Regions from separate parts of the Streptomyces sp. NPDC091281 genome, predicted to be linked through region 3. Evidence: riboswitches for the same ligand, from Rfam matches in the RefSeq annotation. Region 3 holds a riboswitch; each other region holds the start of a gene.

What was found. A riboswitch is a leader RNA that binds a small molecule or an ion and turns the genes downstream of it on or off. The one in region 3 is predicted to bind cyclic di-AMP.
Region 1: linked by a shared signal. The riboswitch ahead of ACIQPQ_RS25415 (M23 family metallopeptidase) and the one ahead of ACIQPQ_RS16130 (peptidoglycan DD-metalloendopeptidase family protein) in region 3 are both predicted to bind cyclic di-AMP.
Region 2: linked by a shared signal. The riboswitch ahead of ACIQPQ_RS33905 (transglycosylase SLT domain-containing protein) and the one ahead of ACIQPQ_RS16130 (peptidoglycan DD-metalloendopeptidase family protein) in region 3 are both predicted to bind cyclic di-AMP.

What each region holds. Positions count from the first base shown of each region.
Region 1 is NZ_JBIVUY010000010.1:208,830-216,181, forward strand. Features, by position in the region: gene ACIQPQ_RS25410 (GntR family transcriptional regulator) at 253-945, opposite strand; gene ACIQPQ_RS25415 (M23 family metallopeptidase) at 1,150-1,905, opposite strand; cyclic di-AMP (ydaO/yuaA leader) riboswitch at 1,919-2,086, opposite strand; gene ACIQPQ_RS25420 (M16 family metallopeptidase) at 2,403-3,791, opposite strand; gene ACIQPQ_RS25425 (M16 family metallopeptidase) at 3,788-5,158, opposite strand; gene ACIQPQ_RS25430 (DNA topoisomerase (ATP-hydrolyzing) subunit A) at 5,542-7,352, shown strand, end outside.
Region 2 is NZ_JBIVUY010000016.1:202,794-210,145, forward strand. Features, by position in the region: gene ACIQPQ_RS33895 (GNAT family N-acetyltransferase) at 1-447, opposite strand, end outside; gene ACIQPQ_RS33900 (HAD family hydrolase) at 749-1,573, shown strand; gene ACIQPQ_RS33905 (transglycosylase SLT domain-containing protein) at 1,626-2,102, opposite strand; cyclic di-AMP (ydaO/yuaA leader) riboswitch at 2,108-2,300, opposite strand; gene ACIQPQ_RS33910 (polyprenyl synthetase family protein) at 2,913-3,923, shown strand; gene ACIQPQ_RS33915 (outer membrane lipoprotein carrier protein LolA) at 4,262-5,527, shown strand; gene ACIQPQ_RS33920 (ABC transporter ATP-binding protein) at 5,593-6,615, shown strand; gene ACIQPQ_RS33925 (ABC transporter permease) at 6,602-7,352, shown strand, end outside.
Region 3 is NZ_JBIVUY010000005.1:364,823-372,174, reverse strand. Features, by position in the region: gene dxs (1-deoxy-D-xylulose-5-phosphate synthase) at 1-1,385, shown strand, start outside; gene ACIQPQ_RS16150 (aspartate aminotransferase family protein) at 1,382-2,800, shown strand; gene ACIQPQ_RS16145 (helix-turn-helix domain-containing protein) at 2,888-3,511, shown strand; gene ACIQPQ_RS16140 (DUF6126 family protein) at 3,508-3,630, shown strand; gene ACIQPQ_RS16135 (tyrosine-protein phosphatase) at 3,687-4,484, opposite strand; cyclic di-AMP (ydaO/yuaA leader) riboswitch at 5,023-5,188, shown strand; gene ACIQPQ_RS16130 (peptidoglycan DD-metalloendopeptidase family protein) at 5,193-6,191, shown strand; gene ACIQPQ_RS16125 (SGNH/GDSL hydrolase family protein) at 6,435-7,253, shown strand.

The sequences.
Region 1 (7,352 bases), on a different contig from region 3:
AGGGAGACGTTGGGCCCGAGAGAAGGCAGGCCGGAAAGAGGCCATGCGAAAGGCGGTACGGCAGACGAAAAGCGCGCTCCGCCGGAATACGCGGGCGCGCCGGACGACGGGCAGCGGAATTCACGCGCCGTCTGTTTCTGATCGGTTTCTCACCGACTTCCGATCGTCCACGCATTCACGGGACGACACCGCTTTGCGGGCACCTGACGCAGGGTCCGCACAATTGACTGCCCTTTGTATACGGCCCTCGTGTTAATGGCGCGGACCGGACATGTTTACGGCATGTTGCGAAGTCCTCACACGGTCCGGGCGGTCCCCCCGCGCGAAGCGCAGCCGGTGCGCGGACGTCGCGCGCTCGGTGTGCAGCGCCGTGACCGCCCGCGCGCGCTCGTGGTCGCCGCGCGCCACCGCGTCCACGATCGCCCCGTGCTCGGTCCAGGACTCCAGCGGGTCGGCGGGCGCCTCCACCGCGTACATCCAGGAGATCTTGTGGCGCAGCTGGGTCAGCGTGGCGGTCAGGGACTGGCTGCCGGATGCCTGGGCCAGCGTCTCGTGGAACCAGCCGCCCAGGGAGCGCAGGTCCTCGCTGTTGCCCCTCCTGGCCCGCTCCTGGCCCAGCCGGACGAGTCCGCGCAGCACCTTGAGGTGGGCCTCGGTGCGCCGCTGGGCGGCCCGCGCGGCGCCGAGCGGCTCCAGCAGCATCCGCATCTCCAGGAGGTCGGCGGCCTCCTGCTCGGTCGGTTCGGCCACGCACGCGCCCGCGTGGCGCCGGGTGACCACGAAGCCCTCGGCCTCCAGCGTGCGCAGGGCCTCGCGGACGGGGACGCGCGAGACACCGTAGCGGCGCGCGAGGAGTTCCTCGGTGAGGCGGCCGCCGCGCTCGTAGACACCCGCGACGATGTCGTCCCGGATGGCCGTGCACACCGAATGTGCCGGAATTCGCATGACCGACCTCCGCGGTAATCCCCGTGAAACGTCGACGATTGACGTGTGTTCCGTGACTCTATTGCAACGTGCGGGAATTTCCGATGGCAGCCGGGAATCCAGGGATATTTTTTGGCCGACACGGGGCCGAAAACGGCGAAAGCCCCGGCCGCGGGGGCCGGGGCTGGACGTCCTGTCGCCGTCCGCTGTCGGACGCGTCCGCCGTCAGACGCGTACGCCGTGCTGCCGGAGGTAGCCGACGGGGTCGAGGTCGGTGCCGTACTCCTGGCCGCTGCGGGCCTCGAAGTGCAGATGCGGTCCGGTGACGTTGCCGGTGGCGCCGGAGAGCGCGATGCGCTGCCCGGGGAGGACCCGCTGTCCCACCGAGACGGCCACGGAGGACAGGTGCCCGTACTGGGTGTACGTCCCGTCGTGCATCCGCAGGACGACCTGGTTGCCGTACGCGCCGCCCCAGCCCGCCTCCACGACGGTGCCGCCGCCCACCGCGTGCACGGGGGTGCCGGTCGCGGCGTGGAAGTCGATCCCGGTGTGGCTGCCGGAGGACCACAGGGAGCCGCCGGAGCGGTACCCGGTGGAGACGTAGGAGCCGCTGATCGGCGCCACGAAGGTGTTGAGACGCTTGCGCTCGGCCTCGCGGGCGGCGCGCGCCCTGGCCTCCCGCTCCGCCTTGACCTTGGCCGCGGCCTGCGCGGCGGCCTCCTTGCGCTCGGCCTCCCGCTCCGCGGCCTGCGACTGGACGGCGGCCTGGTCGTCGACGCGCGCGGCGACGGTCTCGCCGACGATGACGACGGGGGTGAGCCCGGTCCGTTCGGCGGGCGCCTCGGCGGCGTGGGCCGGCGCGGAGGCGACGGTGGCGAGGACGCCGGTGGTGGTGAGCGCCGCGACACCCGCCACGCGGGCGGTGGTGCGCTGCGTGCGGCCGGGTCGCCGGTGCTTCCCGGAGGCGCAGATGAACGCCATGGAGGTGAGCGGTCCTTTCCTTCCCTCTCGCCTACCGGGTTAGCTGACGGGTTCGGAGCAGGAAGGTCTCCTACGGGCCCCCTCGCCTGCGCGCGGGCACCCGATTCACCCCAGGGACTGCCTTCGTTGGGTCCCCGGCTCCCCTGGCTCGCGCCGTACGGGGACTCGGCGATGACTGTCCGGTGCCGCGGGCGCGGCGCACTGCCTGACGGACAGCCCGGACGAACCTAGACACCCACGCCTTCGATTCCCAAACGGGAGGGGGCCTTTGTAGCGCATGACACAGGCCAGAGGGGCCGCCTCCCCCGCAAATCGGGCATGCCGACGGGAGGGGAGTGAGTGGCGGGCCGAGGGAACGCGGTCGGCCGAACCTCGGGCCCCGGGAGGCTGATACGCCTTCCGGGGCCCAGGTCGCACACGCGTCGTGCGGCGACGAGCGGGCGACGCGCGCGTGGCACGCGGGCGCCACGCGCGGGCGACGCCGCTCGGTCACTCGGTCACTCGGCGGAGACGACCGTCACGTCGCCGATGCCGAGCGCCTCGACGGGCGCCTTGATCTGCGCGGCGTCACCGACGAGCACCGTGACCAGGCGGTCGACCGGGAAGGCGTTGACGACCGCGGCGGTCGCCTCCACGGTGCCGGTCTCGGCGAGTTGACGGTAGAGCGTCGCCTGGTAGTCGTCCGGCAGGTGCTGCTCGACCTGGTCGGCGAGCGTGCCCGCGACGGCGGCGGCCGTCTCGAACTTCAGCGGGGCCACACCGACGAGGTTCTGCACGGCCACGTCGCGCTCGGCGTCGGTCAGCCCGCCCTCGGCGAGGGTGCGCAGCACCTTCCACAGATCGTCCAGCGCGGGACCGGTGTTGGGGGTGTCCACGGAGCCGCTGATGGCGAGCATCGCGGCGCCCGACCCGTCCGGCGCGGACCGCAGGACCTGCCCGAAGGCGCGCACGCCGTACGTGTAGCCCTTCTCCTCACGCAGGACGCGGTCCAGGCGGGAGGTGAGGGTGCCGCCGAGGCAGTACGTGCCGAGGACCTGGGCGGGCCACACGCGCGCGTGCCGGTCGGCGCCGACGCGGCCGATGAGCAACTGGGTCTGGACGGCGCCGGGCCGGTCCACGATGACGACCCGTCCGGTGTCGTCGGCGGTCACCGGCGGCACCGGGCGCGGCTGCGCCGAGGAGCCCGTCCAGGCGCCCAGGGTCTCGCCGAGCAGCGCGTCGAGGTCGACACCGGTGAGGTCGCCGACGACGACGGCGGTGGCCGTGGCGGGCCGGACGTGCTTCTCGTAGAACGCGCGCACGGCGGCGGAGTCGATCTTGTCGACCGTCTCTGCGGTGCCCTGCCGCGGACGCGACATGCGCGCGGTGGCCGGGAACAGCTGCCGGGAGAGTTCCTTGGCGGCGCGCCGGCCCGGGTTGGCCAGCTCGTGCGGGATCTCGTCCAGGCGGTTGCGCACCAGGCGTTCGATCTCGCCGTCGTCGAACGCGGGCGCGCGCAGGGCGTCGGCGACCAGGCCGAGCGCCTTGGCGAGCCGGGAGACCGGCACCTCCAGGCTGAGCCGTACGCCGGGGTGGTCGGCGTGCGCGTCGAGGGTGGCGCCGCAGCGCTCCAGCTCGGCGGCGAACTCCTCCGCGGAGTGCTTGTCGGTGCCCTCCGAGAGAGCGCGCGCCATGATCGTGGCGATGCCGTCGAGTCCGGCCGGTTCGGCGTCCAGGGGCGCGTCCAGGTTGACCTCGACGGCGACGACCTGCTGGCCGGGGCGGTGGCAGCGCAGCACGGTGAGGCCGTTGCCGAGCGTGCCGCGCTCGGGGGCCGGGAACGCCCAGGGCCGGGCGTCGCCGGGCTGCGGCTGCGGGTGGAAGTCCATCGCGGTCAGCTCGCTCACTGGGCCGCCTCCTCGTTCTGGTCCTCGTCGGCGGTGGTGTCGGCCTCGGCGTCACCGGTCGTGTCGGCGGCCTCGGTGGGCTCGTAGACGAGCACGGCGCGGTTGTCGGGGCGCAGCCGGGCGGCGGCGATCTCCCGGACCTCGTCCGCGGTGACCTCCAGCACGCGCCCGACGGCGGTCAGGGCGAGCTGCGGGTCGCCGAACAGGACGGCGTAGCGGCAGAGTTCGTCGGCGCGTCCGGCGACCGTGCCGAGGCGGTCCAGCCACTCGCGCTCCAACTGGGCCTGCGCGCGCTCCATCTCCTCGGCGGTCGGGCCCTCCTCGGCGAAGCGGGCCAGCTCCTCGTCGATGGCGGTCTCGATGACCGGCACCTCGACGTCGCCGGACGTCTTGACGTCCAGCCAGCCCAGGGAGGGCGCGCCCGCCAGGCGCAGCAGACCGAACCCGGCCGCCACCGCCGTACGGTCGCGGCGGACCAGGCGGTTGTACAGGCGGGAGGACTCGCCGCCGCCGAGGACGGTGAGCGCCAGGTCGACGGCGTCGCACGCGCGCGTGCCGTCCTCCGGGAGACGGTAGGCGGCCATCAGGGCGCGCGCCGGAACCTCCTCCTCGACGACCTCGCGCAGTTCCTCGCCGATGACGTCGGGCAGGGAGCCGTCGCGGGGGGTGGGCTTGCCGTCGTGGGCGGGGATGGAGCCGAAGTACTTCTCGACCCAGGCGAGCGTCCGCTCGGGGTCGATGTCGCCGACGACCGACAGGACGGCGTTGTTGGGCGCGTAGTACGTCCGGAAGAACGCGCGCGCGTCCTCCAGGGTCGCCGCGTCCAGGTCGGCCATGGAGCCGATCGGCGTGTGGTGGTAGGGGTGGCCCTCCGGGTAGGAGAGCGCGGTGAGCTTCTCGAAGGCGGTGCCGTAGGGGACGTTGTCGTAGCGCTGGCGGCGCTCGTTCTTGACGACGTCGCGCTGGTTCTCCATGGACTCGTCGTCCAGGGCGGCCAGCAGGGAGCCCATGCGGTCGGCCTCCAGCCAGAGGGCGAGCTCCAGCTGGTGGGCGGGCATGGTCTCGAAGTAGTTGGTGCGCTCGAAGCTGGTGGTGCCGTTGAGCGAGCCGCCCGCGCCCTGCACCAGCTCGAAGTGGCCGTTGCCCTTGACCTGGCCCGAGCCCTGGAACATCAGGTGCTCGAAGAGGTGAGCCAGGCCCGTACGGCCCTTGACCTCGTGGCGCGAGCCGACGTCGTACCAGAGGCACACCGCCGCGACGGGGGTCAGGTGGTCCTCCGAGAGCACCACGCGCAGCCCGTTGGCCAGGCGGTGCTCGGTCGCTGTCAGGCCCCCGGTGCCTGCCTGGTCTGTGGCCGTGTGACCCATGGGCATGTACGTCCTTCCGATCGCGGGCGCGGTCGTGCAAACCGCGGTTTTCCTGCCGGTCCTGCCACTGTATGCAAGCGCGCGGAGCGGCGGCGGAGTTCCCGCCGTCCGTACGCCGAGAGCGAGATCGCGTAGCCTGCGGGCAGCCGTGGACGGTGGTCGGCCGACGTCGGCCGGCCCCGGCCGGGCACAGACAGCAACGGACAGCCGCGCACAGCCCCGGACAGCTTCGGACACCCCGCGACGTGGAACTCCCCCGGCCGGGCGGACACCGACACCCGGGGTCCTGGGCCGCGCTGTCAGTGCCGCGGTCCACAATGGTCCGCGTCAGATCCCGTCACACGCCTCGGCGAGAGACCAGAAAACAGGAGGAGCCGGCAGCGATGGCCCGCCGCAGCACGAAGACCCCGCCGCCCGACGACTCGTACGAGGAGCGCATCCTCGACATCGACGTCGTCGACGAGATGCAGGGCTCCTTCCTCGAGTACGCGTACTCGGTCATCTACTCCCGCGCCCTGCCGGACGCCCGCGACGGCCTCAAGCCGGTCCACCGCCGCATCGTCTACCAGATGAACGAGATGGGCCTGCGCCCCGACCGGGGGTACGTCAAGTGCGCCCGTGTCGTCGGCGAGGTCATGGGCAAGCTGCACCCGCACGGCGACGCGTCGATCTACGACGCGCTCGTCCGCATGGCGCAGCCGTTCTCGATGCGCGTCCCGCTGGTCGACGGCCACGGCAACTTCGGCTCGCTCGGCAACGACGACCCGCCCGCCGCCATGCGGTACACGGAGTGCCGTCAGGCCGAGGCCACCAGCCTGATGACCGAGTCGATCGACGAGGACACGGTCGACTTCACGCCCAACTACGACGGCCAGGAGCGCGAACCGGTCGCCCTGCCCGCCGCCTTCCCGAACCTGCTGGTCAACGGCTCGTCGGGGATCGCGGTCGGCATGGCCACCAACATGCCGCCGCACAACCTCGGCGAGGTCGTCGCCGCCGCGCGCCACCTGATCCGCCATCCGAACGCGGACCTGGACACCCTGATGCGGTACGTCCCGGGTCCCGACCTGCCCACCGGCGGCCGGATCGTGGGCCTCTCGGGCATCCGCGACGCGTACGAGTCGGGCCGCGGCACCTTCAAGATCCGCGCCACGGTGACGGTGGACACGGTCACGGCCCGCCGCAAGGGCCTGGTCGTCACCGAACTGCCCTTCACCGTCGGCCCCGAGAAGGTCATCGCCAAGATCAAGGACCTGGTCGGCTCGAAGAAGATCCAGGGCATCGCCGACGTCAAGGACCTCACCGACCGCGCGCACGGCCTGCGCCTGGTCATCGAGATCAAGAACGGCTTCGTGCCGGAAGCGGTCCTGGAGCAGCTCTACAAGCTGACGCCGATGGAGGAGTCCTTCGGCATCAACAACGTGGCGCTGGTGGACGGCCAGCCGCTGACGCTCGGCCTCAAGGAACTGCTGGAGGTGTACCTCGACCACCGCTTCGAGGTCGTCCGGCGGCGCAGCGAGTTCCGCCGCGGCAAGCGCCGCGACCGGCTGCACCTGGTGGAGGGTCTGCTCACCGCGCTCGTCGACATCGACGAGGTGATCCGGCTGATCCGCTCCAGCGACAACAGCGCGCAGGCCAAGGAGCGCCTGATGGAGCGCTTCTCGCTGTCGGAGATCCAGACGCAGTACATCCTCGACACGCCGCTGCGGCGGTTGACCCGGTTCGACCGGATCGAGCTGGAGGCGGAGAAGGAGCGGCTCAGCCAGGAGATCGCCGAGCTGACCCGCATCCTGGAGTCGGACGCGGAGCTGCGCAAGCTCGTCTCGGCCGAACTGGCGTCGGTGGCGAAGAAGTTCGGCACCGAGCGGCGGACGGTCCTGCTGGAGTCGGCGGGCACCCAGGCCACCGCCGTGCCGTTGCAGGTCGCCGACGACCCGTGCCGGGTGATGCTCTCCTCGACGGGCCTGCTGGCCCGCACGGCGAACGCCGAGCCCTTCACGGACGAGGAGGACGCCCGGCGGACCCGGCACGACGTGGTCGTCTCGGCGGTCCCGGCGACCGCGCGCGGCGAGATCGGCGCGGTCACCTCGACCGGGCGCCTGCTGCGGATCAACGTCATCGACCTGCCGCAGCTCCCGGACACCCTGTCGACGCCGAACCTGTCGGGCGGCGCGCCGCTGACGGAGTTCGTGTC
Region 2 (7,352 bases), on a different contig from region 3:
CACGGACTCGTACGTCTCGTAGCCCTTCTCGACGTCGATGACGTACGACGCGTACTCCGCCGCCGCGTGCGGCACGAACAGGCCCTGTTCGGCCTCCAGGTTGTCGAAGGCGAAGCTCGACAGGCCGCAGGCGCGCAGCAGTTCGTCGGCGCCCAGACCGAGGCCCGGCGCGAGGACCGCGCCCTGCACGTCCGAGACGCCGTGCGCGAGGGCCTGCCCGCGGCCCAGCGCGCCGCGTTCGTGCGGCAGGAAACCGACCGGCTCGCGCCCCTCGTACACCACCGCCACCCGGGTGGCGGGCCGGACCCGGCCCACCGCGGTGGCGAACTCCGGTTCCATGAAGGGGTTCCGCGGCGCCGTCGACGCGGCGCGCAGCGCCCGCCACCGTTCCCGGTCCCCCTCGGCCAGGTCCTCCGGACCCAGCACACGAATACGTCCGCTGCTCAACCTGACCCCCCGATCAAGTCCCCCCTGGACAGGGGGACGGTACCCCTCCGGGCGGGCGGGGCGGTAGGGAGCGGACCTGGTTGTTGCCATTCCGGGCAGAGGCCTTTAACCGCCCTGTACCCGGCGTTGCGCCGGAAAGCGGCCGGAAAGCGGAGGGAAGCGGGGTGAAAGCACACCGGAAGCGGACCGCCAGCGAGCGGTGAGCGCACCGGCAGCGCACCGGCAGCGTGCCGGAAGAGCGGGGCCGGGGGCGCGGCTGCGGCGGTGAGTCCGATCCGGCCGGAATCCGTATTCTCTGATCATGCCCGCACCCCACGCATATGCCGCGCGCTGCGCGTACTCCCTGATCGCCACCGACCTGGACGGGACGCTGCTGCGCGGCGACGACACGTTCTCCGACCGGTCGCTCGACGCGCTCGCGCGGGTGGCGGCCGCCGGTGCCCGCCACCTCGTGGTCACGGGCCGCCCCGCGCCCCGGGTACGGCCGCTGCTGGACATCCTGCGGAGCAGAGGCCTCGCCGTCTGCGGCCAGGGCGCGCAGCTCTACGACATCGGCGCCGACCGCCTGCTGTGGTCGGTCACCCTGGACCGGGAGCTGGCGGAGACGGCGATCGGCAAGATCGAGGCCGAGGTGGGGCAGGTGTACGCCGCCGTCGACCAGGACGGGATCGACGGGCTGACCCTGATCGAGCCGGGCTACCTGATGCCGCACCCGACCCTGCCGGCGGTGCGGGTCGGCCGCCGGGACGACCTGTGGTGCGAGCCGATCAGCAAGGTGCTGCTGCGCCATCCCGGCCTGACCGACGACGAGTTGGCGGTGACCGCCCGCGCGGTGGTCGGCTCGCTGGCCACCGTCACCATGTCGGGGCCGGGCACGGTGGAACTCCAGCCGTGCGGGGTGACCAAGGCGACGGGGCTGGCGCTGGCGGCGGAGCGGCTCGGGCTGCGGCCCGAGGACACCCTCGCCTTCGGGGACATGCCCAACGACATCCCGATGTTCGACTGGGCGGCGCGCGGGGTGGCCATGGCGAACGCCCATCCGGAGCTGAAGGCGGTGGCCGACGAGGTGACGACGTCGAACGAGGACGACGGCGTGGCCGCCGTCCTCGAACGACTCTTCCCTTAGGGGTTCCGCTCCCTCAGGGGGTTCCGCGAGGAACCCCGGCGGCCCGGGACCGTCAGTAGGCGCCGAAGACGTTGTCGATGGAGCCGTAGCGGTCGGCGGCGTAGTTGCAGGCGGCGGTGATGTTGGCGACCGGGTCGTACGGGTCGTAGGCGGTGCCGTCCACGTGGTACGCGGCGAACGTCGGGTCGATGACCTGGAGCAGGCCCTTCGACGGGATGCCGGCCGCGGCGTTGGAGTCCCACAGGTTGATCGCGTTCGGGTTGCCCGAGGACTCCCGCATCACGTTGCGGTAGATGCCGTCGTAGCTGCCCGGGATGCCCTTCTCGGCCATGATCGCGAGGGACTCGCGGATCCAGCCGTCGAGGTTGTTCGTGTACCCGGCGGAGGTGGCGGCCGAGGTGGCGGGGGCGGCGGAGGCGCTGGTGGCGCCGATGAAGGGGAGGGTGAGCGCGGCGGCGCCGGCGCAGGCCACGGCGACGGTGCGGACCAGGCGGGTGCGGGTGCGGCGGGGCTGGGTGACAGCGGACATGAAGGGGTTCCTCTCCGGCGCCTGCGAGGTGAGCTGTCGGGTTCGGGCGGGGAGGTGCCCGGCCGGCCGCCGTACGGACACGGTGGCGCGGCTTCACCCCGAGCCGTTCCGCCGCGTCCGTGTGTGACGTACGCGCCGGGACGGCGACTTACCTGGGTCCCCCGCTCCTGCCGCGAATGTCTTCGTCGATGGGGTTGTCGGACGGCGGCAGGATTAGGCGTCTGTCCGACAGGCCGGGAACGTATGCGAGAGCACATGTCGGGAACAAGTGGCTGATTCACAGGTCGTCCCTATTGACCTTGGTCTGGGGTTTTCGGGCGCTTGATCCTTTGCGGGGGCTGGCGCTCAACTTCCGCTTGAGCAAAGCGGAATTAAAAAATCCGGTCAGGGTTGCTCGATGGCGGCACGGGTGAGCCAACTCACCTGCGTCCACAAGGCGGGTAAAACGGTCATATAGCTCAAGTGGCTTTAATGGGGTGGGGGTTGTGGGAGTGAGGGGTGAGGGGTGGAAGAGGGTCGGGAGGGGTGGCTGAGGGGGCGCGGTCGGAGTGCGGATGCGGGCGCCGATCGACGTGTCCCCGACCGGAAGGGGTACATACCTTCCGGTCGGTAACATATGGGGCGCGCGATGCCTGTGAGGGCGGTGGGACGGGTGGGTCGGCGCCTCCCGGTCGGGCGAAGTTCGAGGCAGGGGGACGTGGGGCCTGTCGGTGATCGAAACGTGACCGGATACGCTGACTTGAGTGAGGGCAGCGACGTATCGACAAACCGTGTGATCGCCGGAAGACACCAGCAGACAGGAGACCCCTCGTGACCGTCGTCGGGCCGTTCGGGCTGAGCGTGCGGGACCAGGCTCTGGAAGCCGATGTCCAGGCCGGATTGACGGCTGTCGAGGAAGGCCTGCTCGAAGCCACGAAGAGCGAGGTCCCGTTCATCACGGAGGCCGCGCAGCACCTCGTGCGCGCGGGCGGGAAGCGGTTCCGGCCGCTGCTCGTGATGCTCGCGGCCCAGTTCGGCGACCCCTACGCCCCCGGGGTCGTGCCCTCGGCCGTCGTGGTCGAGCTGACCCACCTCGCCACGCTCTACCACGACGACGTCATGGACGAGGCGGCCGTACGGCGCGGGGTGCCGAGCGCGAACACCCGCTGGGGGAACTCCGTCGCCGTCCTCACCGGCGACTTCCTCTTCGCCCGCGCCTCCCACATCCTCGCCGACCTCGGCCCCGAGGCCGTCCGGGTCCAGGCGGAGGCGTTCGAGCGCCTCGTCACCGGCCAGATCCTGGAGACCGCCGGGCCGACCGACGGGCGCGACCCCGTCGACCACTACCTCGACGTGCTCGGCGGCAAGACCGGCTCCCTGGTCGCCGTCGCCTGCCGCTTCGGCGCCATGATGTCCGGCGCCGACGACACGGTCGTGGACATGCTCACCCAGTACGGGGAGCGGCTCGGCGTCGCCTTCCAGCTCGCCGACGACGTCCTCGACATCGCCTCCGACTCCCACGAGTCGGGCAAGACGCCCGGCACCGACCTGCGCGAGGGCATCGCCACCCTGCCGGTGCTGCGGCTGCGGGAGCGGGCGGCCCGGCTGGCGCTGCCGGAGGACGTCGCGCTGTGCGAGCTGCTCGACTCCGACCTCAGCGACGACGCGCGCCTCGCCGAGGCCCTGGCCGGACTGCGGGCGCACCCCGCGTTGGAGCAGGCCCGCCGCGACACCGTGCGGTACGCCAAGGACGCGCGGGCGGTGCTGGCACCGCTGCGGGAGTGCGAGGCGAAGTCGGGCCTGCTGGAGCTGTGCGACGCGGTGGTCCACCGGGCGGGGTAGCCGGGGTGGCTCCCGAGAGCCACACCCCGCTCCGCCCGCGCAGGGGCCTCTTCGCCGCGCCCGCAGGGCGGCTCCTCGCCGTGCCCCGCACAGCTTCCCGCGGGGCGTCTCTCAGGGATGGCCCCCACCGACCCTGACGCCCCCCACCCCCGTGTCATACCGGAGGTGTACGTCGATTTGCGTCCGAGGGCTGACGAATGACGGCGGCTCATTTGGTCAGATGGTGAGCACGGTAATCATCGCTCCTCACCGATTCGGGTGAGAATGGCGGCCCGGGGCAAGGACGTTGGTACGTGAGACGGCCGCCCGCCGCCGCCGACGACGGAGGTAAGGCACACATGGCACCGTACGCATCCGACGACAGCACGCACCCCGGCGAGGCCGACGACCTGCGCGCCGGGCGGCGCAAGGCCGTGCGGTACGTCGTCCCGGTCACCGTGGTGGGCATCGCGGCGGCGACGATCGGGCTCGTCCCGGCCCTCGCCGACTCGGGCGACCCCGACCTGCCGAAGATCAGCGCCCAGCAGCTCATCGAGAAGATCGCCGCGTCGGACGTGCAGCAGCTGTCCGGCACCGTGAAGATCACCACCGACCTGGGCCTGCCCGACCTGGGCGGCCTGGAGAGCGGGCTCCTCGCGGGGGCCGCGGGGGGCGCCTCCGACGGCTCCTCCGCCGACCCGTCCACCCGCCTCACCGAACTCGCCTCCGGCACCCACACCCTGCGCGTCGCCGCCGACGGCCCGGACCGGCAGAAGCTCTCCCTCCTGGAGAACGCCGCCGAGTACAGCGTCATCCACAACGGCAAGGACGTGTGGGGGTACGACAGCGCCTCCAACGAGGTCTACCACTCCACCGGTGACGCCCCCGCCGGCGCCGACGACCGCGCCTCCGGCACCCCCGCGCCCACCACACCCAAGGAACTGACCGAAGAAGCCCTCAAGGCCGTCGACGGCACCACGTCCGTCACCGTGGACGGCACCGTCCAGGTCGCCGGCCGCGACGCCTACAAGCTGCTGGTCAAGCCGAAGCAGTCCGGTTCCACCGTCGGCGCGGTCACCGTCGCCGTCGACGCGAAGACCGGCCTGCCGCTCAAGTTCACCCTCACCCCGACCGGCGGCGGCGCGGCCGTCGTCGACGCCGGGTTCACCAAGGTCAGCTTCGCCAAGCCCGCCGCGTCCACCTTCGACTTCACCCCGCCCAAGGGCGCCAAGGTCACCGAGGGCGACACCCCCGAGGCCCCCGACTCGGCCAAGGGCGGTGCCCCGGACACGGCCAAGGGCGGCGCCCCCTTCACCGAGGGCGCCGAGGGCTTCGCCGGGGACCTCGACGGGGCCACCGTGCTCGGCGAGGGCTGGACCAGCGTCGCCACCTTCGACACCGGCGGCGAGGGCGTCCCGTCCGGCGCCGACCTGCCCGACGCGGGCGGCCTCGGCGGCCTCGGCGACTTCATGGACTCCTTCGGCGACAAGGTGAAGGGCGACTTCGGCTCCGGCACCGTCTTCTCCACCCGCCTGATCAACGCCCTCGTCACCGACGACGGCAAGGTCTACGTCGGCGCCGTCACCAAGGACGCCCTCGTCAAGGCGGCCGACACGGCCCGGTAAGTACCCTGACGTCAGCCCCGTACGACCGACGTACGGGGCGGGCGGGGCGACGAACGGGGGAGCCGATGGACGAGGACGCGCCACCGCCCGCCCCGGGCGGCCCGCCCGACAGCACGCGGAGCCCCGCACCGGGCGGTCCTGCCGGGAGCCGTGACGACGACACCGTCATCCGCACCCGCGCCCTCACCAAGCGCTACCGGGGCGGACAGCTCGCCGTGGACGGCCTCGACCTGGCCGTCCCGGCGGGCAGCGTCTTCGGCTTCCTCGGCCCCAACGGCTCCGGCAAGACCACCACCATCCGCATGCTGATGGGCCTCATCGAGCCCACCTCCGGCACGGCCCGGGTCCTGGGGCAGCCCATGCCCCGCGCCACCCGCGCCGTCCTGCCGCACGTCGGCGCCCTCATCGAGGGCCCCGCCCTGTACGGCTTCCTCTCCGGCCGCGACAACCTCCTGCGCTACGACGCCGCCGACCCCACCGCCGACCCGCGCACCCGCCGGGCCCGCGTCGGCCGGGCGCTGGACCGGGTCGGGCTGACGGCCGCCGCGGGCAAGAAGGCCAAGGCGTACTCGCTCGGCATGAAGCAGCGGCTCGGCCTCGCCGCCGCCCTCCTCCAGCCCCGCCGGCTGCTCGTCCTGGACGAACCGACCAACGGCCTCGATCCGCAGGGCATGCGCGAGATCCGGGTCCTGGTGCGGGAGCTGGCCGCCGACGGCACCACCGTCTTCCTCTCCTCCCACCTCCTCGACGAGATCGAGCAGGTCTGCACGCACGCCGCCGTCATGGCACGCGGCAGACTCCTCACCCAGGGCGTGGTCGCCGACCTCGCGGCGCGGGCCCGCGGACGGCTCGTCGTCACCACGGCGGACCCGGCGGACGCCGCCCGCCTCCTCAAGGAGCACGGTGTGGGCGACCTCGTCGTCACGGGGGAGCGGGTGTCGGGCGACCCCGGCGAGCACGACCTCGCCGCCCTCAACGCGGCCCTGGTCACGGCGGGCGTCCGCGTCCGCGGCTTCGGCGTCGAACGCGCCTCCCTGGAGGACGCGTTCGTGGCACTCACCGGGGAGGGCTTCGATGTCGCGGGCTGACCACGGACCGGCGGACACCACGTCCCCCACCCCCGGACCGACCTCCACCCCCGGGTTGACCGGCCCGACCGACCCGGACCCCACATCCCGTACAACCCCAACACCTACGACCCCTAAGCCCCCTACGGCTTCCTCCCCTCACCCCCTCTGGGCCCTCGGCCTCCTCCGCAGCGAGCTGACCGTCACCCTGCGCCGCTGGCGGACCCTCGCCCTGCTGGGTGTCCTCGCCGCCGTGCCCGTCCTGGTCGGGATCGCCGTACGGATCGAGACCGGCGACAGCGGCGGCGCGGGCGGCTCCGGGGGCGGCGCGGCGGGGCCCGCCTTCATGGCGCAGATCACCAACAACGGCCTCTTCCTGGTGTTCACCGCGCTCGCCGCGACCCTCCCCTTCTTCCTGCCGATGGCCGTCGGCGTCGTCGCCGGGGACACCGTCGCCGGGGAGGCGGGCTCCGGCACCCTCCGCTACCTGCTGGTCGCCCCCGCAGGCCGTACCCGGCTGCTGCTCGCCAAGTACGCGACCCTCGCGGCGTTCTGCCTGCTGGCCACCCTCGTCGTCGCCGTGTCCGCGCTCGCGACGGGCGCGCTGCTCTTCCCCCTGGGGGACCTCACCACGATCTCCGGCACCCGGATCTCCTTCACGGACGGACTCCTGCGGGCCCTGCTGATCGCCCTGGTCGTGGCCGCCTCCCTGCTCGGTGTCGCCGCCCTCGGCCTCTTCGTCTCCACCCTCGGCACCA
Region 3 (7,352 bases):
TCGGCGGCCTCGCCAACCACCTCGCCACCCTGCGCACCACCGACGGCTACGAGAAGGTCCTCGCCTGGGGCAAGGGCGTCCTGCTGCGCACCCCCGTCGTCGGCGGCACCGTCTACGAGTCCCTGCACGGCGCGAAGAAGGGCTTCAAGGACGCCTTCGCCCCGCAGGGCATGTTCGAGGACCTCGGCCTCAAGTACGTCGGCCCGATCGACGGCCACGACATCAAGGCCGTCGAGTCGGCGCTGCGCCGCGCCAAGCGCTTCCACGGCCCGGTGCTGGTGCACTGCCTCACCGAGAAGGGCCGCGGCTACGAGCCCGCCCTCGCCCACGAGGAGGACCACTTCCACACCGTCGGCGTGATGGACCCGCTGACCTGCGCCCCGCTCGCCCCGGCGGGCGCGCCGTCCTGGACCTCCGTGTTCGGCGAGGAGATCGTCCGTATCGGCGAGGAGCGCGAGGACGTCGTCGCGATCACCGCCGCCATGCTCCACCCGGTGGGCCTCGGTCGGTTCGCCGAGCGCTTCCCGGACCGGGTGTGGGACGTCGGCATCGCCGAGCAGCACGCGGCCGTGTCGGCGGCCGGTCTCGCCACCGGCGGCCTGCACCCCGTCGTCGCCGTCTACGCCACCTTCCTCAACCGCGCCTTCGACCAGCTGCTGATGGACGTGGCCCTGCACCGCTGCGGGGTCACCTTCGTCCTCGACCGGGCCGGGGTGACGGGTGTCGACGGCGCCTCCCACAACGGCATGTGGGACCTGTCGATCCTCCAGGTCGTGCCCGGCCTCAGGATCGCCGCCCCGCGCGACGCCGACCAGCTGCGCGCCCAGCTCCGCGAGGCCGTCGCGGTGGACGACGCGCCGACCCTGGTCCGCTTCCCCAAGGAGTCGGTGGGCCCCCTCGTCCCGGCGGTCGACCGGGTCGGCGGCGTCGACGTCCTGCACCGGGACGAGGGTGCCGGGTCCGGGGCCGGGGTGCTGCTGGTCGCCGTCGGCGTCATGGCGTCCGTCTGCCTCCAGGCGGCCGACCTGCTCCGCGCGCGGGGGGTGCCCTGCACGGTCGTGGACCCCCGCTGGGTCAAGCCCGTCGACCCGGCACTGACCGAACTGGCCGCCGGACACCGGCTGGTGGCCGTCGTGGAGGACAACAGCCGTGCGGCAGGGGTCGGTTCGGCGGTCGCGCTGGCTCTCTCCGACGCCGACGTCGACGTGCCCGTGCAGCGGTTCGGGATTCCGGAGCAGTTCCTCGCCCACGCCAAACGCGCCGAGGTCCTCGCGGACATCGGCCTCACCCCGGTCGAGATCGCCGGACGCGTCGGCGCGGGCCTCGCCGTACGGGACGAGCGGGCCGTCAGCGAGTCACAGGCAGTCAAGGAGTCACAGGAATGACCACCGCGGAATCCGCGTCCGCCGCCGCGCAGGCCGGGGAGTTCGACCTCGGGGCGCTGCTCGCCGCGCGCGGCGCCGAACGCTACGAGCTGCACAGCCGCCACCTCAACCACCAACTCCCGCGCATGCTCCACACGATCGGCTTCGACAAGGTCTACGAGCGCGGCGAGGGCGCCTACTTCTGGGACGCCGACGGCAACGACTACCTCGACATGCTCGCCGGGTTCGGGGTGATGGGCCTCGGCCGTCACCACCCCGTGGTCCGCAAGGCGCTGCACGACGTCCTCGACGCCTCCCTCGCCGACCTCACCCGCTTCGACTGCCAGCCGCTGCCCGGCCTGCTCGCGGAGCGGCTGCTCGCCCACAGCCCCCACCTGGACCGGGTGTTCTTCGGCAACAGCGGCACCGAGGCCGTCGAGACCGCCCTCAAGTTCGCCCGCTACGCGACCGGCAGGCCCAGGGTCCTGTACTGCGACCACGCCTTCCACGGCCTCACCACCGGCTCCCTCTCCGTCAACGGCGAGGGCGGCTTCCGCGACGGGTTCGCGCCCCTGCTGCCCGACACCGCCGTACCGCTCGGCGATCTCGACGCGCTGGCAAGGGAGTTGAAGAAGGGCGACGTGGCCGCGCTGATCGTGGAGCCCATCCAGGGCAAGGGTGTGCACGAGGCGCCGCCCGGCTATCTGCGGTCCGCGCAGGAACTGTTGCGGCGCCACAAGGCCCTGCTGATCGCGGACGAGGTGCAGACCGGTCTGGGCCGCACCGGTGACTTCTACGCCTACCAGCACGAGGAGGGCGTCGAACCCGACCTGGTCTGCGTGGCGAAGGCGCTCTCCGGCGGCTACGTCCCGGTCGGGGCCACCCTCGGCAAGGACTGGATCTTCAAGAAGGTCTACTCCTCGATGGACCGGGTGCTGGTGCACTCCGCGAGCTTCGGCTCCAACGCCCAGGCCATGGCGGCCGGTCTGGCCGTGCTGGCGGTCATGGAGAACGAGCAGACCGTCGCCCACGCCCGCGCCACCGGCGACCTGCTCCGCACCCGCCTCGCCGCCCTCACCGACCGCTACGAGATGCTCGCCGACGTCCGCGGCCGGGGCCTGATGATCGGCATCGAGTTCGGCAGGCCCCGCTCGCTCAAGCTGCGCGGACGCTGGACCATGCTCCAGGCCGCCCGCAAGGGCCTGTTCGCCCAGATGGTGGTCGTCCCCCTGCTCCAGCGGCACCGGATTCTGACCCAGGTCTCCGGCGACCACCTGGAGGTCATCAAGCTGATCCCGCCGCTGATCGTGGGGGAGCGGGAGGTGGACCGGTTTGTGGACGCCTTCACCGCGGTGATGGACGACGCCCACGACGGCGGCGGACTCGTCTGGGACTTCGGCAGGACCCTCGTGAAGCAGGCGGTGGCCAACCGCTAGGCGACCCGACCGAGCCCCCCTTCCCTGCTTCTTTGTCTCAGAGGCAAGAAATTTGCCGCAGAGGCAAAGGTGGGGCTGAATGGGGTCATGAGCCACCCCGCCCCGCCGTCCGGGCCCGAGCCCGGCGGTGACCTCCCGGCCGTCGCGCCGCAACTGCGCTCCCTCCGGCGGCGTGCCGCCCTCACCCTGGAGGCCGCGGCCCGGACCGCCGGGCTGTCCCCGGCCCACCTGTCCCGGCTGGAGACCGGGCAGCGCCAGCCCTCGCTGCCGATGCTGCTCGCGCTCGCCCGTACCTACGGTACGACCGTCTCGGAGCTGCTCGGCGAGTCGGTCGCCGACCGGGACGCCGTGGTCCGCGCCGCCGACATGGAGCCGACCCACGCGGGCGGCTGGACGTACTGGCAGGCCGGGGCCTCCGGGCGGGGCATGCAGGCACTGCGGGTGCAGGTGCCGCACGGCTCGCAGGGCGACATCGTGCGGGTCCACCCCGGCGAGGAGTGGCTGCACGTCCTGCGCGGACGGCTCCTGCTGCGCCTCGGCGACACCGCGCACGTGCTCGGCCCCGGGGACAGCGCGCACTTCGACTCGCTGACCCCGCACCGTATCGCCGCCCAGGACCCCGACGGCGTCGAACTCCTCTTCGTCCACACCCTGTTGCAGAGCCCGACGGCCACCCTGTGCCTCGGCCCCACCCATGGAGAGACGCCGTGACCGACATCGAGGAGAAGTTCCCCCGCAGCCTGTGGATCAGGCTGATCATCTACATCGCCGTCGGCCACGTCTTCGCCGGGTTCCTGTGGCTGCTGTTCGAGGTGGGCGCCAAGAAGTAGGCCCGCCTCGGGACGTCGGGTGCCCGTCGGGCGGGCGTCGCCGGGTCGGGCGCGGATCAGTCGAGCAGGCGCTCGCGCAGCCGCTCCCGGGTCCGCGGGGACAGGCCGAGACCCCGCTCCAGGTAGGTGTCGACGTCGCCCCAGGTCTCCTCGATCGTGTCGAAGGCGGCCGTGAGGTACGCGGCGCGGGCGTCGAAGAGCGGGGCGAGCAGGTCCATCACCTCGGGGGAGAACGCCTCGGCCGAGCTGCCGCTGCGGTGCACCCGGTAGCGGCGGTGCTTGGCGTTGGACTCCAGGTAGTCGGCGACGATGGCCTCGCGCTCCACGCCGAGCGCCAGCAGGGTCACCGCGATCGACAGGCCCGCCCGGTCCTTGCCCGCCGCGCAGTGCATCAGCGCGGGCACGCTGTCCTCGGCGAGCGCGTGCAGCACCCGCGAGTGCTCGGCGGTGCGCTCCCGGACGATCGCCCGGTAGGACTGGATCATCCGGTCCGCGCCCTTGCCGTCGCCCAGGATCTCCCGCAGCTGCGCGAGGTCGCCGTCGCGGACCATCTTCCAGAACTCGGCGCCGTCCGCCGGGTCGGAGAGCGGCAGGTTGACGTTCCGTGTGCCCGGCAGCTCGACGTCGGGGCCCTCCAGCTTCTGGTCCGCGGCGTTGCGGAAGTCGAAGACGGTGTGCAGGCCCAGGGAGGACAGGAACGCCGCGTCCTCGGCGGTGGCGTGCGCGAGGTGGCCGCTGCGGAACAGCACGCCGTGCCGCACGCGCCGTCCGTCGGTGGTCGGCAGGCCGCCCACGTCCCGGAAGTTGCGTACGGCGGCCAGCTCGGGCTCGGTCGACGGGACCTGCTGCGTCACGGGGGCTCCTCCCGGTCGTGGTTCCGGCCGACGCGGCTCGTGACGGCCGCCGGAACACCTGCGTGACCACTCTCGTGATCACGTTCATGACCACTGCGTCACGACCATACGACACGGGGGCGGCCGAACCGGAGGAGCCCGGAACACCGGCCGCTGTCGGACACCTCCCCCGATGGCCCCCTTGGGTTGGATGTGCGGTGAGGTGACATCTGGGATGTCTGCCCGAATTGATGGAATTAGTCGAATTGGCTCGATTGGCTTCTTCGTTCCAACTCGGCCTGGAATAGGGCGACCTGGAGAGGTGTCACGTGAGCAGCGTCTCATCCGTGACCGTATGTCGCGCGTCATGTTCACGTAATACGCCTGATTTCCGCGGGTGTTCCCCGCCCGCGACGTCTCCCGGTCGACACAGGGTGACCGTGAATTCCGGAAGGGGATCAAGGGAAATGCACCGGAAGCGCAACCTCTGCTTGTTCCCGTGCGTCTTGGTCGCTTACGTTCCTGACCCATCCGGACGGACGCCCAATCCTGCCGCCGCCCGGATTCCGCACCCACTCACCCGTACACGGCAGGAGCGGGGGACCCACAGGTAGTAACGCCTGTTCCGGTTCCCGGAACGGCTCGGGGTAAAGCCGCGTCCCCGCGCGGCCGGACATCTCCAGTCCGCACCCGACAGCTCACCTCGCAGGCGCCGGAGAGGAATTCGCCATGCCCGCCAAGGGTAAGCACCGCCGTCCCAAGTCCCAGTTCTTCACCCGCTCGATCGCCGCCGCCGGAACCGGCGGCGCCGCGCTGGCCCTCCCCCTGATGGGCGCCGGCGGAGCGCAGGCCGCGCCGTCCGAGGCGCCCGCCGCCCAGGCCGTCTCCCACGCCGCGCAGAGCGTCCAGGCCGCCCCCGTCGCACGGACGTCCGCCGACGGCGCCAAGGCCGCCACGACGTACACCGTGCGCCCCGGCGACTACCTCTCGAAGATCGCCGACGAGCAGCACGTCAGCGGCGGCTGGACCCGCCTCTACGCGGACAACCGCGAGGCCGTCGGCGCCGACCCGTCGCTCATCCACCCCGGCCTGAAGCTGTCGATCGGCAAGAAGGCCCCGGCGGGCGCCACGGAGGCCTCCAAGGCGCCGTCGGCTCCGCGTGATTCGTCGAAGAAGTCGGATTCGTCCGCTTCGAAGAAGTCCTCACAGTCGTCCAACTCCGCGAAGTCTTCGGACTCCTCGTCCTCCGCGGGCTCCTCGAAGGCCTCCGGCTCCTCCGACGGCTCCGCCTCCCAGGCCGCCGACACCTCGAACGCGAGCGGCTTCAGCGCCCCCGTCGCCGGGGCCGCCGTCGGCACCCCGTACCGGATGTCCGGGAGCATGTGGTCCAGCGGCTACCACACCGGTGTCGACTTCGTCGTCCCGACCGGCACCTCCCTCAAGGCCGTCGGCGCGGGCACCGTCGTCTCGGCCGGCTGGGGCGGCGCCTACGGCAACCAGGTCGTCATCCGCCTCGCCGACGGCCGCTACGCCCAGTACGCCCACCTGTCCTCGCTCTCCGTCTCCGGCGGCCAGACCGTCACCGCCGGACAGCAGGTCGGCCTCTCGGGCGCCACCGGCAACGTGACCGGCCCGCACCTGCACTTCGAGATCCGCACCACCCCGGACTACGGCTCCGACATCGACCCGGTCGCCTACCTCCGCTCGCACGGCGTCTCGGTCGGCTGACACCGCCGCACCCCGAGCCACACCTGACACGCACACCGAAGGCCGGACCCTCATCCAGGGGGCCCGGCCTTCGGTGTGTTCCGCGACGCCGTTCCGCCATTCCGCCGCAGCCCTGTGGCGCCGTTCCGGGGAAGATCCCTTATTCCCTGATTGGGAAACTCTTTAGGAGTGGCTTATCTCACCGCCCGTCAACCCCTGCCTACGGTCGCGTAAGTCACATTCAAAGGTGAATCATGAACCGTTGTGGCAGACGATTCGAAGAACGACAAGAGATCACCGATCGGGTCGTACGTGGCGCTGGGGGACAGCTTCACCGAAGGCGTCGGCGACCCCGGCCCCGACGGCGCGTTCGTCGGCTGGGCCGACCGTTTCGCGGTCCTGCTCGCGGACCGCAGGCCCGAGGGCGACTTCCGTTACGTCAACCTCGCCGTCCGCGGCAAACTGCTCGACCAGATCGTGGCGGACCAGCTTCCCGGCGCGGTCGCGCTCGCGCCCGACCTGGTCTCCCTCTGCGCGGGCGGCAACGACATCCTCCGCCCCGGCACCGACCCCGACGAGGTCGCCGAACGCTTCGAACGGGCCGTCGCGGCCCTCGCCTCGGCGGCCGGGACCGTCCTCGTGACGACCGGGTTCGACACCCGCGGCGTCCCCGTCCTGAAGCATCTGCGCGGCAAGATCGCCACGTACAACGGGCATGTGCGCGCCATCGCCGACCGGTACGGCTGCCCGGTGCTCGACCTCTGGTCGCTCAGGTCCGTGCAGGACCGGCGGGCCTGGGACGGCGACCGGCTCCACCTCGGCCCCGAGGGGCACACGCGCGTGGCCCTGCGCGCCGGGCAGACCCTCGGCCTGGACGTGCCCGCCGACCCCGAGCAGCCGTGGCCGCTGCTCCCGCCGCGCGGCACCCTGGAGATCCGCCGCGACGACGTGCACTGGGCGCGCGAGTACCTGGTGCCGTGGATCGGGCGGCGGCTGCGCGGGGAGTCGTCCGGCGACCACGTGACCGCCAAGGGCACGCTCTCCCCGGACGCCATCAAGGAGCGGATCGCCCGGGTGGCCTGAGCAGGGCGGTGAGCCGTGCAGTGAGCGGACGGGGTCCGCGGTCCGAGGGGGCCGGTGACCCGGACGGGCTCCACCAGTGAGGTGAGGGTGCGGGAGTGG